Regions from separate parts of the Paenibacillus sp. FSL M8-0212 genome, predicted to be linked through region 1. Evidence: predicted binding sites of a transcription regulator. Region 1 holds the regulator's gene; each other region holds the start of a gene.
The links. Region 1 encodes LexA, which represses DNA repair genes until DNA is damaged. Its sites were predicted from a motif close to CGAACATATGTTCG; they were not measured.
Positions count from the first base shown of each region.

Region 2: the regulator LexA is predicted to act here: its motif matches at 3,086-3,099, upstream of MKX68_RS25065 (DNA polymerase IV).
Region 3: the regulator LexA is predicted to act here: its motif matches at 3,954-3,967, upstream of addB (helicase-exonuclease AddAB subunit AddB).

Region 1 covers NZ_JBBORP010000001.1:5,375,935-5,380,872, reverse strand. The annotation lists gene MKX68_RS23705 (hypothetical protein) at 14-523, opposite strand; gene MKX68_RS23700 (DUF896 domain-containing protein) at 649-858, opposite strand; gene MKX68_RS23695 (LysM peptidoglycan-binding domain-containing protein) at 954-1,331, opposite strand; gene lexA (transcriptional repressor LexA) at 1,628-2,254, shown strand; gene MKX68_RS23685 (aldehyde dehydrogenase) at 2,360-3,661, opposite strand; gene glnA (type I glutamate--ammonia ligase) at 4,248-4,938, opposite strand, start outside.
Region 2 covers NZ_JBBORP010000001.1:5,697,270-5,702,207, forward strand. The annotation lists gene MKX68_RS25050 (phosphate/phosphite/phosphonate ABC transporter substrate-binding protein) at 1-624, opposite strand, end outside; gene MKX68_RS25055 (hypothetical protein) at 1,082-1,450, opposite strand; gene MKX68_RS25060 (YolD-like family protein) at 1,452-1,799, opposite strand; gene MKX68_RS25065 (DNA polymerase IV) at 1,796-3,013, opposite strand; gene MKX68_RS25070 (RCC1 domain-containing protein) at 3,378-4,265, opposite strand; gene MKX68_RS25075 (fructose-1,6-bisphosphatase) at 4,457-4,938, opposite strand, start outside.
Region 3 covers NZ_JBBORP010000001.1:4,607,160-4,612,097, reverse strand. The annotation lists gene addA (helicase-exonuclease AddAB subunit AddA) at 1-389, opposite strand, end outside; gene addB (helicase-exonuclease AddAB subunit AddB) at 386-3,889, opposite strand; gene MKX68_RS20250 (class I SAM-dependent rRNA methyltransferase) at 4,089-4,938, opposite strand, start outside.

The DNA of each region.
Region 1 (4,938 bases):
CTTTATGCAATAATTACTTTTCGACGGTTTCCACGGTAATCTGGTGTGCTTTTGCAAACTTCAACAAACGTTCGGCAATCGCATCTGTATCGTAACGGTTCAATAACTTGGTAAACACCCATCTTTTCCCGCGACTGTTATGTTCGATAACAACTGTACCTGGTTCAATTCTGAATTTGACAATATCGTCAACCCCGATTGAACGTTCACGATTACCCTTCGTCGTGATAATCCGATTACTGCTAATCTTGATGTATGGACGGCGAAGCATGAAGATGACTGCCAAAAATACGTAAAGCAGCATGGTCACCCAGTCCCAAGTTGTCATTGGAGCTTGCACAAGGAATGTGCTCATAAACAGATACAAAAAGGCGAGACCAATCAAAAATATTGGGAACAACAAGCTGCGTCCCTTAAAGACTTCTTCACCTGGTGTACCTGTGATTGGTTGACCACTTTTTTTGCGTTGCTGATTTAACTGCTTGGAATTTTTCTTAACCGTTCTCTCGAACGAACGCGACATGAGAATCCCCCTTATGTGTCTTTGTATCGGCTTACATAATTGCAAACCAACATTTCCCCCTATAAATTGCACACTCAAAATAACAGGAAGAAACCTAAATATCATAATGATATCATTAGGTTTCGTTAGTGTTTGAGTTTGCCTTGGTGGCCTTTGTCATTCTCATCATCAACAATCTCAATGGTATCCAGTTGTTGTCTGAAATTGCTGCGAATATTACTCAAATAAATCTCTCTTAGCTCGGCACGTTCAGCAAGTTCTTCCTCCGACAATCCAGTGGACTTTTGCTTACGAGCCAATTCGTTAATGCGTGCTACCAGACTATCTATATCCAAGCTTGTCCCCTCCAAAAATACAAAGTCATATTAACTTTGCCATGATAAAGGCAGCTTGTCAAGCTGACACGCGTTAACACTCATTGATGTGCATTTTATTCTGCAAATTGCGGTAGAGCTAGTACTTGTCCCACTTGGATGGAAGTTGTATGAAGTTGATTCACTTTCTTAATTGCTTCTATATAAATACGTGTATCCATATTCGTCGGTTTATGTTCCAAAGAAATACTCCATAATGTTTCCCCTTGTGAAACGGCTATCTTTCCTCCAGGCAGAACATCATTCTCATTGCCAGCAAATACAGTTAAAACAGTGCTGCATCCAATAAATATAATCAAAGAAGTAATGGCTACCTTTAACATCCATGAAGAAATCTTGAAACGTGCTAAAACCTTCTTGTAGTTCCCTATGTTAGACTTCACCAGTTCCGAATTCATTGGTTCATAAATGCTTTGATAAGTAGAATATCTCATTAAATACCCGCCTCCAAACGTTTGTTCCTATCTGTTGAAATCAATATAACACGAACACTTGTTTTGTTCAATAGATTTTTAGAACAATTGTTCGCTTCTTTTTTGAAGGAGAAAATTCTTATTTCACTTCCTTTTGCAAAGCATTTGCAGTATTATGCTCTGACTATTGGACAATTTCTGTTCTATAAGTTAAAAAACACTGATTTAATGCCATTTTATTTAGAACTTATGTTTGTACGAACGGAGGTTCTATGTTATAATTTTCCCAAACGTTACTAAAATGGGGTTGATACGGTATGTCGAAGATATCCAGCAGGCAGCAGGCTATTCTGGAGTTTATACGAAATGAAGTCCGGTTGAAGGGGTATCCTCCTTCCGTACGGGAAATTGGTGAAGCTGTTGGACTTGCTTCCAGCTCAACAGTACATGGACATTTGGATCGTTTGGAGAAAAAAGGTTTGATCCGACGCGACCCTACCAAGCCAAGAGCCATTGAGCTTTTGAGCCAGGAAGAATCTGAGCATTCTCATCAATTTGCTCATAGCGTTGCACGTATTCCTGTCGTTGGTAAGGTTACAGCCGGGGTTCCAATCACTGCAACCGAGAACATTGAAGACTACTTCCCTCTTCCTACACATTATGTAGGCGAACAGAAAGTGTTTATGCTTTCAGTAGTGGGAGATAGTATGGTGGAAGCTGGAATCGTTAACGGAGATTACGTTATTGTCCGTCAACAGCAAACTGCTGATAACGGTGATATCGTCGTTGCAATGACTGAAGACGATGAAGCTACAGTGAAAACGTTCTATAAAGAGAAAGATCATATTCGCCTTCAACCGGAGAATGCGACCTTCGAACCTTTACGTTTGAAACACGTTAGTATTCTGGGTAAAGTCATTGGCCTTTTCCGAGATATTCATTAATATTTAACATGAGCAACAAAACTAGATGTAATGAAATACGAAAGAGGTTGTCCTGATGAACAGGACAACCTCTTTTTTTCATGTTTATGTTATTTTAGCGACTCATTATTCACTGCGTTTCAGAACACTCTTGTGATGTGAGAACACATCAAAGCTCTGTTGCCCGTGATATGAGCCCATACCGCTCTCCCCTACACCACCAAACGGGAGATAGTGTGAAGTCATATGAGAAAGTGTGTCATTAATACATCCCCCACCGAAGGATACTTGATTCAGAACCTGATCTTGCAGTTGCTCACCCTGTGTGAAGAGATATAACGCCAATGGTTTTGGCCGGCGAACAATCTCATCCAGCATAGGGTTCAAGTCACTGTACGTAAATACAGGAAGAATCGGACCGAAGATCTCTTCTTGCATTACAGCTGATTCCCAGTTCACATCTCCAAGTACAGTCGGCTCAATCAGCAACTGCTCACGTACAGATCGTCCACCTATAAGCGTTTTGCCATCTGTGAGGAATTTCGACAACCGATCAAAGTTACGAGCATTGACAATATGCGGGAAATCAGCGTTCTGTAACACATCGTTCCCAAATTTATCTTTGATCTCTGCGCCAATCAGATTGATCAATTCGTCATGAACTTGTTCATGTACAAGCAAATAATCCGGAGCAACGCAAGTTTGGCCTGCATTCAGGAACTTACCACGAACAATACGCTGGGCCACCAGCTTCAGATCTGCATCGCTATGGACAATAGCAGGACTTTTACCGCCCAACTCAAGAGTTACAGGAGTCAAGTGCTCCGCAGCTGCCTTCATAACAATGCGACCAACACCTGTGCTTCCTGTGAAGAAAATATAATCAAACTTCTCTTTCAACAATGCTGTGCTGGCCTCGACTTCCCCTTCCATAACTGCGATATACTCCTGAGGGAAGATCTCCTGAATCAGATCATACGTCAGACGAGATACGGCTGGTGTTAATTCAGAAGGCTTGATAACTGCACAGTTACCGGCTGCAATTGCTCCAATCAGTGGACCGAAGGCCAATTGGAAAGGATAGTTCCAAGGTGCAATAATAAGCGCCACTCCGTATGGTTCAGGGTAAATAGTGCTCACCCCATCCGGCATAGCCGAATTGGTTGGAACTTGTTTGGGTGCAGCCCATTCCTGCAGGTGTTCTAATGCAAAATCCAGTTCACCCAAAACAATGCGAATCTCGGAACCGTAAGCTTCCGCCTCAGATTTGTTCAGATCTGCCCGAAGTGCATCTTGAATCCGTTGCTGATACTTTTCAATTCCTTTTCTAAGCTGTTGAAGCGCATTAATCCGATACTCAATATTTTTAGTTTGTCCTGTATAAAAAAATGTACGTTGTTCTGTCACTAGTTGTTTTGCTTGATCCATATTAACATCTCCAATTAATTATTTAAAATTAAATTGTTTAAAATTCAATTAAAGTATACCTCTTCTATATGAAACTTTCAACATACAAATGAAACATTGATTTGTATGTATTTGAATGATGGTTTGAATTTTAAAAGAGTGAATGTTAGTATTCCTTTCTATTTCGTGGCTATCAGAATTTCTAAGGAAGTTTGATTTAAATCTTTTGTTTCAGACAGTTTAATGCACTGTAAGAAAGAATTTTATTTTCAGTTTCTTTTTCATAGGTTACTAGATAAATGATGAAAATGATCTTGCGTTATTACTAACATGAAGTGTTAAAGTTCATAGAGAGTTTAGTTACTATACAAAAAAACTCCTTTCAATGATGAGAAGAGAGTTTTACGATTATCTATCGGTAAACGAATGTATTTTGTTAGTTATATGTAAGCTTGGTTACAGACGGAAATATTATGTGGGATGATGAAGAATAATTCAGGGGACATTTGGGGGATTTTGTGGCCACTTTGGTTTTTCTTTAAATATATAGGGACTTGCCTACAAAAAGAAAAACCCCTCAGCGCTAGAGCGCCAAGGGATTGAGCTATTAGTACAAAGTAATATATTGATCGCGTTCCCATTGGTGGACTTGTGTTCTATACATATCCCACTCAATTTCTTTCAGCTCATAGAAGTGAGCCAAGGCGTGGTCGCCGAGAGCATCACAGATGACTTCGCTGCGGATCAATTCATTCAATGCTTCTTTCAGGTCAGCTGGCAAGCTTGGAATGCCTTCTTCCACGCGCTCTTCTTCTGACATGATGTAGATGTTACGGTCAATTGGAGCTGGTAAGGAAAGCTCACGTTTGATTCCGTCCAGACCTGCTTTCAACAAAACAGCCAAAGCCAGGTAAGGGTTAGCAGCCGGATCCGGGTTACGAACTTCAACACGTGTACTCAGGCCACGGGAAGCTGGAATACGGATCATTGGGCTACGGTTACTAGCAGACCATGCTACATAACAAGGTGCTTCATAACCTGGTACCAGACGTTTGTATGAGTTCACAGTTGGGTTAGTAATTGCCGCAAACGCACGTGCGTGCTTCAGAGTTCCAGCCATGAAGTGACGAGCAGTTTTGCTCAGACCCAACTCGTCCGACTCATCAACAAATGCGTTCTCATTGCCTTTGAACAAGGATTGGTTACAGTGCATACCGGATCCGTTCATACCAAACAGCGGTTTCGGCATGAATGTAGCATGTAAACCATGCTGACGTGCAATCGTTTTAACAACGAGT
Region 2 (4,938 bases), 320 kb from region 1:
GAGACTTGACGTCCCAATCCCATCTGCATTACCGTTTGCCAGTGCAAGCAGTGATTTGTCATGTCCACCGGAGAACGCTACACTGCCGAAAAAGGAATCCAGTTCCTTATTGGAAAGACCAAGTTCTTTCATTAATGTGGCACGTGGGTACAGATTGCCTGATGTTGATGCCGGATCGGCAAACAAAAAGTCTTTTCCTTTAAGGTCTTCTACACTTTGATATGGGGAGTCGTTACGGACAAGGATTACCGTATTCGATTGTTGATCACTTTCGGAACGGACAAGCAGTTGGGCATTGGCTCTTTCCGTAGCGATGATGTAACCAAAAGGCCCGATCAGTCCAACTTCAATTTTGCCTGCACGCAGGGCTTCGATAACCATGTTATAATCTTCTGCTACAAAAATTTCCGCAGGAATGCCGGTTGCTTCAGTAATGTCTGTTGCAAGCTGTTCCTGAGAACGGTTCATCTCGCCCTCTTCGCTTGGCATAATACCGATTCGGATTACTTCTGGCATTCCGCCTTCACTGGAACTTGCTGATGCCCCGCATCCAGACAGGATGACAAGCATAAATACAAGCGAGAGGATCAAGCTTTGATAACCGTTACGTTTACTATTTTTCACAATGTATACCCTCCTGAAATTTGGTTGCTTCCATACCGGATTATCTGGTACACAAGTAGGATACAAGTTGAATGTAAGAAGAGTGATTTGGTGAATCACCGAATTTGTAAAACATTTATCGGACTATGTTTTGTCAATTTCGGCAATCGGTACAAGTTTTTCTCCTTGGCTCGGGACACGAAACTTGTATAGATAAACAAAAAAGCCGCTAATATAGCGACTTCAAAGGGAATATGTTCTTGCTCTTCGCCGACAGATTTTTATTTATTTTATTCTTTATTTTCATCTACAGACTTTTCAGAAACTCAACATATATTTTCTATGACATAGAGACAAAAAATACCGACCCTTCAACTTCAAAGGTCGGTTTACCCATTTGGGAGAAGAAAACAATGGTTTTAAATGCATTATATCCACCGGATGTGGTTATATACCTTATTCTGCTTGAACTCCATGTTCATGTGGGCAATTCAGTAATATCAACGTTCATATGTTCGGTTAGCATTAAGGTTACATCCACTTTCACTTTGCTCCATAATAATGTCATTTTATGAATGTAACCTCTCACCGAATAATCTACCGTTAAACTCAGTTCGGATCTCACTTCATCTATGATTTTAATATGATGTTCCTTTAGCCTTTGTTTCGATTTGTACATTTCTAAAGCAATTTTCTTTTGGGTACCGTCCAAGTAGTCAACATACACAGATTTCATCTTAAAGTTTGAAGCGTATATTTTATGCTTATCTTCCTCCAGAGCACTTAAAAGATAAGGGAGCTCTACCACCCTCTTCACGAGTGAAAGTTCCTCGAAAGTCTGTCGCACTTTACACGCCTCCTTCTTCAAGTTTTACAGCGACCAATTGATCAAAATCGACCCATTCAAATCCATTCTCCATTTCAATTTTGATTTTCTTTCCAAAGGTACTGACTGAAGTGACGATCCCATGTATATACCGATTGCCTGACTCAGTAAATATTTCAAAGGTGGCTTGCAATGTATAATTGAGCGACATATCTATATTCTGAGTAATAATCTCCCACTCATCTTCATGGATCAGTGGTTTCGCTTGATAATGAATTTGAGTACGATGCTGTATAATTCGTTCTTTATGTTGTGGAAGCATCATGCGGCTCGATTCCCATAATCCATTGGCCTCCAGTTTTTTGCTCATTTATAATGCCCCCCAATTTTAGATGCTCGATCGATCGCTTGACCCGCAGCCGTAATGGAGCTCGCTCGTAGAATGGCAATGTCGCCAAATCGATCCTTAATGTCGTCCATCACCTGATCAATGGCCCGTTTCTGCTCTTGATCATCAAAAAAAGATAGTTGATATGTATCCGCGTTGGATAATTGAGACAGGGATACGCCTACACGGCGCACAGGTTGCCCATCCCAGTGTTGATGAAATATGCGTTTGGCTATCTTGCATACATCAACGGTTATGTTTGTAGGATCAGACAGTTTAACCTGTCTGTGAAAACCAGTGGGGTGGTCAAAATCCGCTCCAGACACACTTACGGATATGACACTACCCATCAGTCCCTTTTTACGGGCTCTTCTGCACACTTCTGTACAGATATCGAGGATAACTACTTCGATCTCCCAAGCCTCTATGAAATCTCTAGGCAGGGTCATTCCGTTTCCGATATCCTTTTGTGTACTGTGTGTGTTGACGGTTACCGGTGAATTGTCGAGTCCATTTGCAACTCGCCAGATGACTTCTCCATTAACACCCCACTTACTTCTTAATTTGGAAAGAGGCGTATTCGCCAGGTCTCTAATGGTTCGGATGCCCATCTTCCACAGATGTTTTTCCATTCTTGAGCCAATCCCCCACATATCACGGATGGGCTTATCTCCAATATGGAGGTGTAACTCCTCTTTCTTTAGATGGAAAATGCCCCCCTCTGCTTTTTTAGCGATCATATCGCAGCACAATTTACTGATGATTTTGTTTTCACCAATGCCAGCTCTCGCGTAAACGCCTGTTTCATTATAGATTTTGTCTTGAATTTGCTTGGCCAAATCGACTGGATCATTACCGAATAGATGCATGGACCCTGTAAAATCAGCGAATAATTCGTCTATACTGTACGGTTCGACCAGATCGGTGAACTCCTCAATAATGGACATGATTTGAGTGGATACTTCGATGTATTCTTGCATGTGTGGTCTCACAATGATCAGTTCAGGGCACTTCTGAAGAGACTGCCAAAGTGGTTCGGCGGTAGATACACCCTTCGCTTTGGCTAGTGGACAAGCAGCAAGAATAATTCCAGAACGTCTTGCGGGGTCTCCAGCGACAGCTAATGGTCTATTTTTGTATTGAGGCATTTTTGCCTTTTCAACTGAAGCATAAAAGCTCTGCATATCAATGAGCATAATGGTTCGTTGCTTAGTCAACACTGAAATCACTCCTGTACATTTAAGAACGTATGTTTGTATATTATAAACCGAACATACGTTCTTTATGCAAGAGGTAAATATTTATATTAGGCATACGACGAAGTGATGGATTCAAATCATACTAAGACACACCAGCTTCTCCATCATTTGAACTCCCACCTGTAACCACAGTTTTCATTCTCCTGACTTAAATGCGAAAATACTTGAATATGTAATTAAGGATGCTATTCAAAAGCCAATGCACAAAAAGCCGCTAAATTAGCGACTTCAATTGGATTATGTTCTTGTCCCGAGACAAATAATAAAAGCAGTCGACATCAGCTGCTGCTTTCTTAGTATTTTATTGTTGGATGCTACTCCATCCACTTACATCACATTGTCCATAGTCATTATCACCCACAGCAACCATCGTACCATCCGATTTCAGTCCAATCGTATGGACACACCCCGCCGAGATAGCTCTAATTTCGTGCAAGCCACTTACATCACATTGGTGATGTTTATTCGAACCCACAGCAACCATCGTCCCGTCAGACTTAAGACCAACGGTATGATAACTGCCCGCTGCAACTGCTACAATATCGCGCCAACCGCTTACGTCGCATTCACCTTCATTATTTCTACCCACAGCGACTACCGTGCCATCCCATCTAAGCCCAACAGTATGCAGATACCCCGCCGAAACAGCTAATATGTCGCCCCAGTCGTTTACGCTACATTGGTTATACTTATTGTTACCAACGGCTGTTACCGTTCCGTCTATTTTTAGACCGACTGTATGCCAGTCACCCGTCGTGACCGATACAATATCATGCCAGCTGCTCACGTTGCATTCCCCTTCATTATTTCGCCCCACCGCAACCACGGTGCCATCTGATTTAACCCCAACCGTATGGCACCAACCTGCCGAAACGGTTACAATATCGCGCCATTCGCTTACATTACATTGGTCATGCTTATTCCAACCTATAGCTGTTACAGTCCCATCAGATTTAAGACCAACGGTATGGGCATTACCGGTATTCGTAGCCATATGAACATTACCCGCTGCAACTGCGACGATATCGCCCCAATCGCTTACCTTACATTGACCATATTTATTATCACCCACAGCTATTACTGTTCCGTCAGATTTAAGAGCAACGGTATGACGACGACCGGCCGCTATGCTACAGTTACGGAACCGTTTCGTCTCAAACACTGCTTCCTTCCGTGAATTGTAGCCCATATCTTCCTCCTCTCCGCCAATTGAAAATCCTCGTTTAGTTCAACTGTAAGTCATAAAGTTTGTTGTTAAATCGCACTTTAACAAAAGAAAGGCTCGCACAGGCAGGGGATTCTTACTTCCCTGCCCAATACGAGCGTTTACTTCAAATGCACTCAAACGGTTGATCCAGGTGTGTATTTTTAGCAATCGTTTCATTTCATGTAGCGATATTCTAATAGATCCTTCAAGTTTGAGATTTTCCGCAGCAGCTTCTCCCCGACATTGGTTTCCCTCACCAGCTTCCGCTCCAGTTCTTTGTCCACCAATCTTTTTAGAGATAACACGTCTGTTCCGTTACATAACACATCTTCTTTTGAATTAAATTTCTGATGGGCGACGAGCTGCATACCAAAAGAATTGTACAGCAAGGTATATCCGGCAATGCCCGTTGTGGACTGATAGGCTTTGGAAAAACCGCCGTCAATCACGATCATTTTTCCGTTTGCTTTAACAGGGCTCTCTCCACGACTTTCTTTGACTGGCGTATGACCGTTAATGACATGTCCATGATCTGGATTCAAATCAAACTCCTGCAAAATTTTTCGAGTGATCTCTTCATTTTCACGTAAATGGTAGTAAGGGTTCTTTCTCTCCTTATGTGCTTCTTTATCTTGGATAAAGTACCGTTCAAAAG
Region 3 (4,938 bases), 770 kb from region 1:
GCCGGGTTCAACGGAATTTGCTGATAATAACGGCGAATGACTTCCATACAGAATGAATGCAGCGTTGTAATAGATGCCCGTCCAAGCAGCGACAGCTGCTTACGCAAATGCTCTTCTCCAGGCTGTTCTTCCAGCGCACGTTCCAACGCTTCCCGAATCCGTTGTTTCATCTCGGCGGCGGCCGCTTTGGTAAACGTAGCTACAAGCAAACGATCCACACTGTATCCTTGGGAGGGATCTGCGATCTTGCGAATAATTCGTTCAACCAGCACGGCTGTCTTTCCTGATCCCGCCGCTGCGGCAACCAGAATGTCTTCTCCGCTTTCCGAGATGGCACTCCACTGGTCATCACTCCAAAAGCTTCCTTCCGGTTTTGGCATATTCGTCATGATGTTTCCCCTCCCTTGGTGTGAGATAACATATCCCAGATTTGCTGTTTGCCCGGTTTGGACAACAGGTTGTATTCATTTCCTTCTATATTCTCATCAAACTGACAAACAGGCTTATATGGACAGAACGTGCACGCCACTTCCTGCTGAATACGATAAGGCTCAATGGCCACATCTCCATCCGTAATCCGGGTACCAATCTCACGGATATTACTGCGGACTGAAGCAAGCAGCGTATCCCATTGCTCTGGCGTAGCTACAGCGGCGCTGCTATAAAAGCTTCCGTCCGCCTTAAGAGCAACTGGAATAATAGCTGAATACCCCTTATCCAGGGTGTTGTCCATTTGAGCAATTGCGTCCCGATCCGCCAGCAGCAAACCTTTCATTTTGAACCGTTTCAGCAGTTCTTGTCCTGCCTGCTCTGATGTCATGCCGTTTGCGGATTGCAACAGCGGGTTATGCACATGGAAATACAACGTTCCTCCCGGCATCGCCGTTTCCCCAAGCCATTCTTCGGCAGCACTAAGCAGCACCTCCAGATAGGTGAGCATTTGCAATGACAGACCATAGTACACTTCATGTAACTTGAGGTCCGTCTGGCTTGATTTATAGTCAATGACACGCAGGAGCAGACCATTCTCTCCTTCTGCGACATCTACTCGGTCAATCCGACCCACGATCTCCATCACACAGCCGTTCTCCAGTTCAAAACGTAGTGGCGGCAGTGTTTTATCCGGTCCAAAATCAAGCTCCAATCCAATCGGTTCAAAACTTCCGCGTCTGGACTGTTCACCAAGAATAACGGATGCGCGGCTAACAATGTCCTTCAATTTGCGGAAAATATAACCGTATCGCTTGGTGCTTAGCAAAATCTCCCCTTGCAGCTGTGGTGCAATCTGCTCCACAGTTTGCTCGGCTTCCTGACGGCATTGGTCTGGAGTCAAACTGCCCCAACTACGATTTTCTTCACGCAACCGCATAGCCAGCTGGCTTAGTGCAGCATGAAACAGCTGTCCAATATCAGGAGCCTGAAGGCGGTACAATTGCCGTTCTTTGAGGCGCAGCCCATGCGAAGCAAAATGAGAGAACGGACAGGCTACGAACCGTTCCATTCGCGAGACACTTGTCCTCACCTCTGTACCATACAATCTGCGACTGGTAGCTGTACGTAGTGGTAATGCCCGATTACGATAAAAGATCGATCCCATCAACCGCTCCAGTTGAGGTCTGCTTGTCTCCCGAGAGACATGCCAATTGTAGACCGCCCACCACATTTCAGGGATGTCTTCTCCACGGCGCCATTTGCGCAATTGTCCAATGAGCGTAGACAGACTCTGACCTGGATGGGTGACATAGGACCAATGCGCTTCTTCCGAGTTCGCAACCGGTGGTTGAGCGAGCAACGGCTGTTCTTGTAGACCAAACATTTTCCGTACATGGCGGACAATCTCGGAAGGAAGAAGTGCTTTCCCCTCATCATCAGCAACCGGGTAACTCAGCCACAACTGGCTGCTTGCCGCTGTAAGTGCCGTATAGATCAGAAAACGTTCATCCAGCATCTGCCTTGTTGCACCTGGTCCAAGTGCCACGCCTCTTTCCGTCAGTAACGATCTCTCCAGTTCTGTTAATACGCCATCATCCTGAGGTACGGCAGGTAATTCACCATCAACGGCGCCCAGGATAAATACGTATTTGATGTCCTGAAGTCGTGTACGGTCCATAGAACCAACCAATACCTGATCAAGTGCTGGTGGTACCAGACCCAGCTTCAGTTCCGTCAATCCGGTCTCAATCATCCCGACAAACAGCGTGATATCCAGCCGTTCATTCCCCATCATATCGACCATCTGATCCAATAAATCCAGCACAGCTCCCCACATCTGCCGATGTTCTCTCGACCGTTCGGGGTCACCTTGTGCCTTAGCTTCAGCAGACATATTCTCCAGCTTCCATGCGATCTCAGCATCTTCCAGCAGTCTGTATAGTGCCTCACACTGGGCTTTGGCTGTCTTTGCCTTTTTCATTCGCTTCTCAAAAACACCCAAGGAATCTGTAATGACCGTTCGGCAGCTCTCCATTAAAGAAAGCATTTGGTCCCGTCCTCGACTACGGCCATCCTGACCGTTGTCTTCCAGCGAAAGACTTGGTACATACTTCCACGGTTTGCCGTCAGTCCAGCGATACCCATGAATACCACAAGCCAGTACATAATTCTCAAGCTGGTCCATATCTTCACGGGTGATGGAACCATCACGCGGAAGCAACAGATCCGTTTTCACACAGCGAAATACATCCTCGTAACGCCAGTGGCGCCGAACAATATCAAGTGCGGAACGGATAAACTCAGATAATGGATGATGAAGTTCATTTCTTCTACGGTCCAGAAAGACGGGTACGCCATAATCCCTAAATAACGGTTCAGCTATATCAGCGTAGGTATCCAACTGACGAACAAGTACCGCCATGTCCCGATAACGCGCACCTTCGTTTTGCGCCAGACGCCGCATCTCACGCAGTGCTCCCTCCATCTCAGCTCGTCGGTTCTCTGCTGCAACCAGTCGGATTCCGGAATCAAGGCCTTCACTTTTCCAACGAATTCGGCGGTCGAAACCAGCCTCCAGATGAGCAAGTCCCGGACGATCCTTGTATCTCGGTGGAATCTCCGAATCTAGCACGGTTATATCGCTCGGTACACCCAGTTCTTCAGCCATTCCTTTGAGACGCGCGTAGGCACTTGCCGTAGGATAAAACAGTTCCAGTTCTCCAGGCAGTGCGCCGTGATCATAAGGACGATCCAATGTCAGTGCAATGGTCACGGAAGAGGACTGCAACATCAGCCGACCGATCACACTCATCTCCTGTGGTGTGAATCCCTGAAAACCATCAATCCATATCTGGGCATCCTGCAGCAATGCACTTTCCGACAAACGATCTGTCAGCTCGGTCAACGTGTCTTCATCATCAATATATAAATTGGTCAATTCCTGTTCATAGTCACGATATATCAGATTCAAGTCATGCAACTTGTCCTCCAGAATTGGCGAAGTGGATGAGGTATTCCCTCCAAACATCCCTTCTTCCAGCAATGATGGATCAACTTCATAACGTTTAAATTCACTATATAAGTCATTTAATTCGCCTATAAAACCCAGCTGGCTGCCGGATGCACCAAACAGCTTCAATTCTTCCTTACGGCGCTGGATGACTTTATAGAGCAGCATCTTTTTGCCTTCGGCTCCGATCGGAATACGAGCAGAACCACCTGCTTCTTGCATTACACGATAGGCTAAACGGCGAAAGCCGAGCACTTCTGCACGCATGGTACCTTTAATTGCTCCAGAAGACACCAATGCCTGCTCTGTTCGAAAAGAACTCTGTTCGGGAACGAGCAAAATCAAAGGTGTGCCTTGCGGTTCTTGTTGAAGCAGGGATGTAATTTCCCGGGTAATCAGCGAGCTTTTGCCGCTGCCTGCCCGGCCAATAACAAAACGAACGGACATGTCTAATCCTCCAAACCACACGTACAAGATTTTAATTCCCAGTATAACATATCTGACTTGGTTCGGAACATACGTTTGCCACTATTCGGTAAAACCGGAGATCATCTCCGTTAACACAGCAAAACAGCAAAAAGCCCGCAGCTATCACACTGTGGACTTTTGACTCGATCTATACTTGATTGGAACGGAAATCATACAATTAATTCTTTTTACTGCGCACTTCGAAAATAGCAAATTTCAGGTAATGTCCTTCATCCACGCCCAAAATTTGCGGGTGGTCCTTACCGGCTGCCTTCCAGTCGATCAGACGAAGCACTTTGCCTGCATCTTCCGCTGCATCGGCAATCGTATCCAGGAAGAGGTCTGGACGCATGTGATACGAACAGCTCGCTGTTACCAAATATCCGCCCTCATTAACCAGTTTCATTCCTTGCAGGTTGATATCCTTATATCCACGGCATGCACCTTTGACTGCTGATTTCGTTTTGGCAAATGCAGGAGGATCGAGGATGACCACATCAAATGTTTTACCGCCAGCTGCCAGCGCTTTGGATGTATCCACTTTCTGTTCGCCTGCACGTGCACGTGCAGTACGTTCATCCAGTCCTTTCACTTGTTCACGCAAGTACTGGAATGCGTCAGCAACTACAAATTCGACCCGGTCGGTGAAACCGTTCAGCTCCACATTTGTTCGTGCACTCTCAATGGCATGCTCCGAAATATCAAGACAAGTCACTTTTTTGGCTCCATACTTGCAAGCATTCAACGTAAAGCTGCCCGTGTGTGAGAAACACTCCAGTACAGTAGCACCGTCCCAATAAGGGAATGTAACTACCTTACCGCTTTTATTCACAGGCAAGAGTTGCTCTGTGCCATCCTGCTCGGTCGTTTGAAGTGTAATTCCACTCTTGTAGCCCCAACCTTTCATGAGCGGTTCGATGGCTGCACGATTCTCACGTTGGTCGAAGAAGTAACCTGTTTTCTGTCCTTCCACGATATCCACTTTAATGAGAAGTCCATTCTCTGTAACGGTGACATGTCGTGGGCAC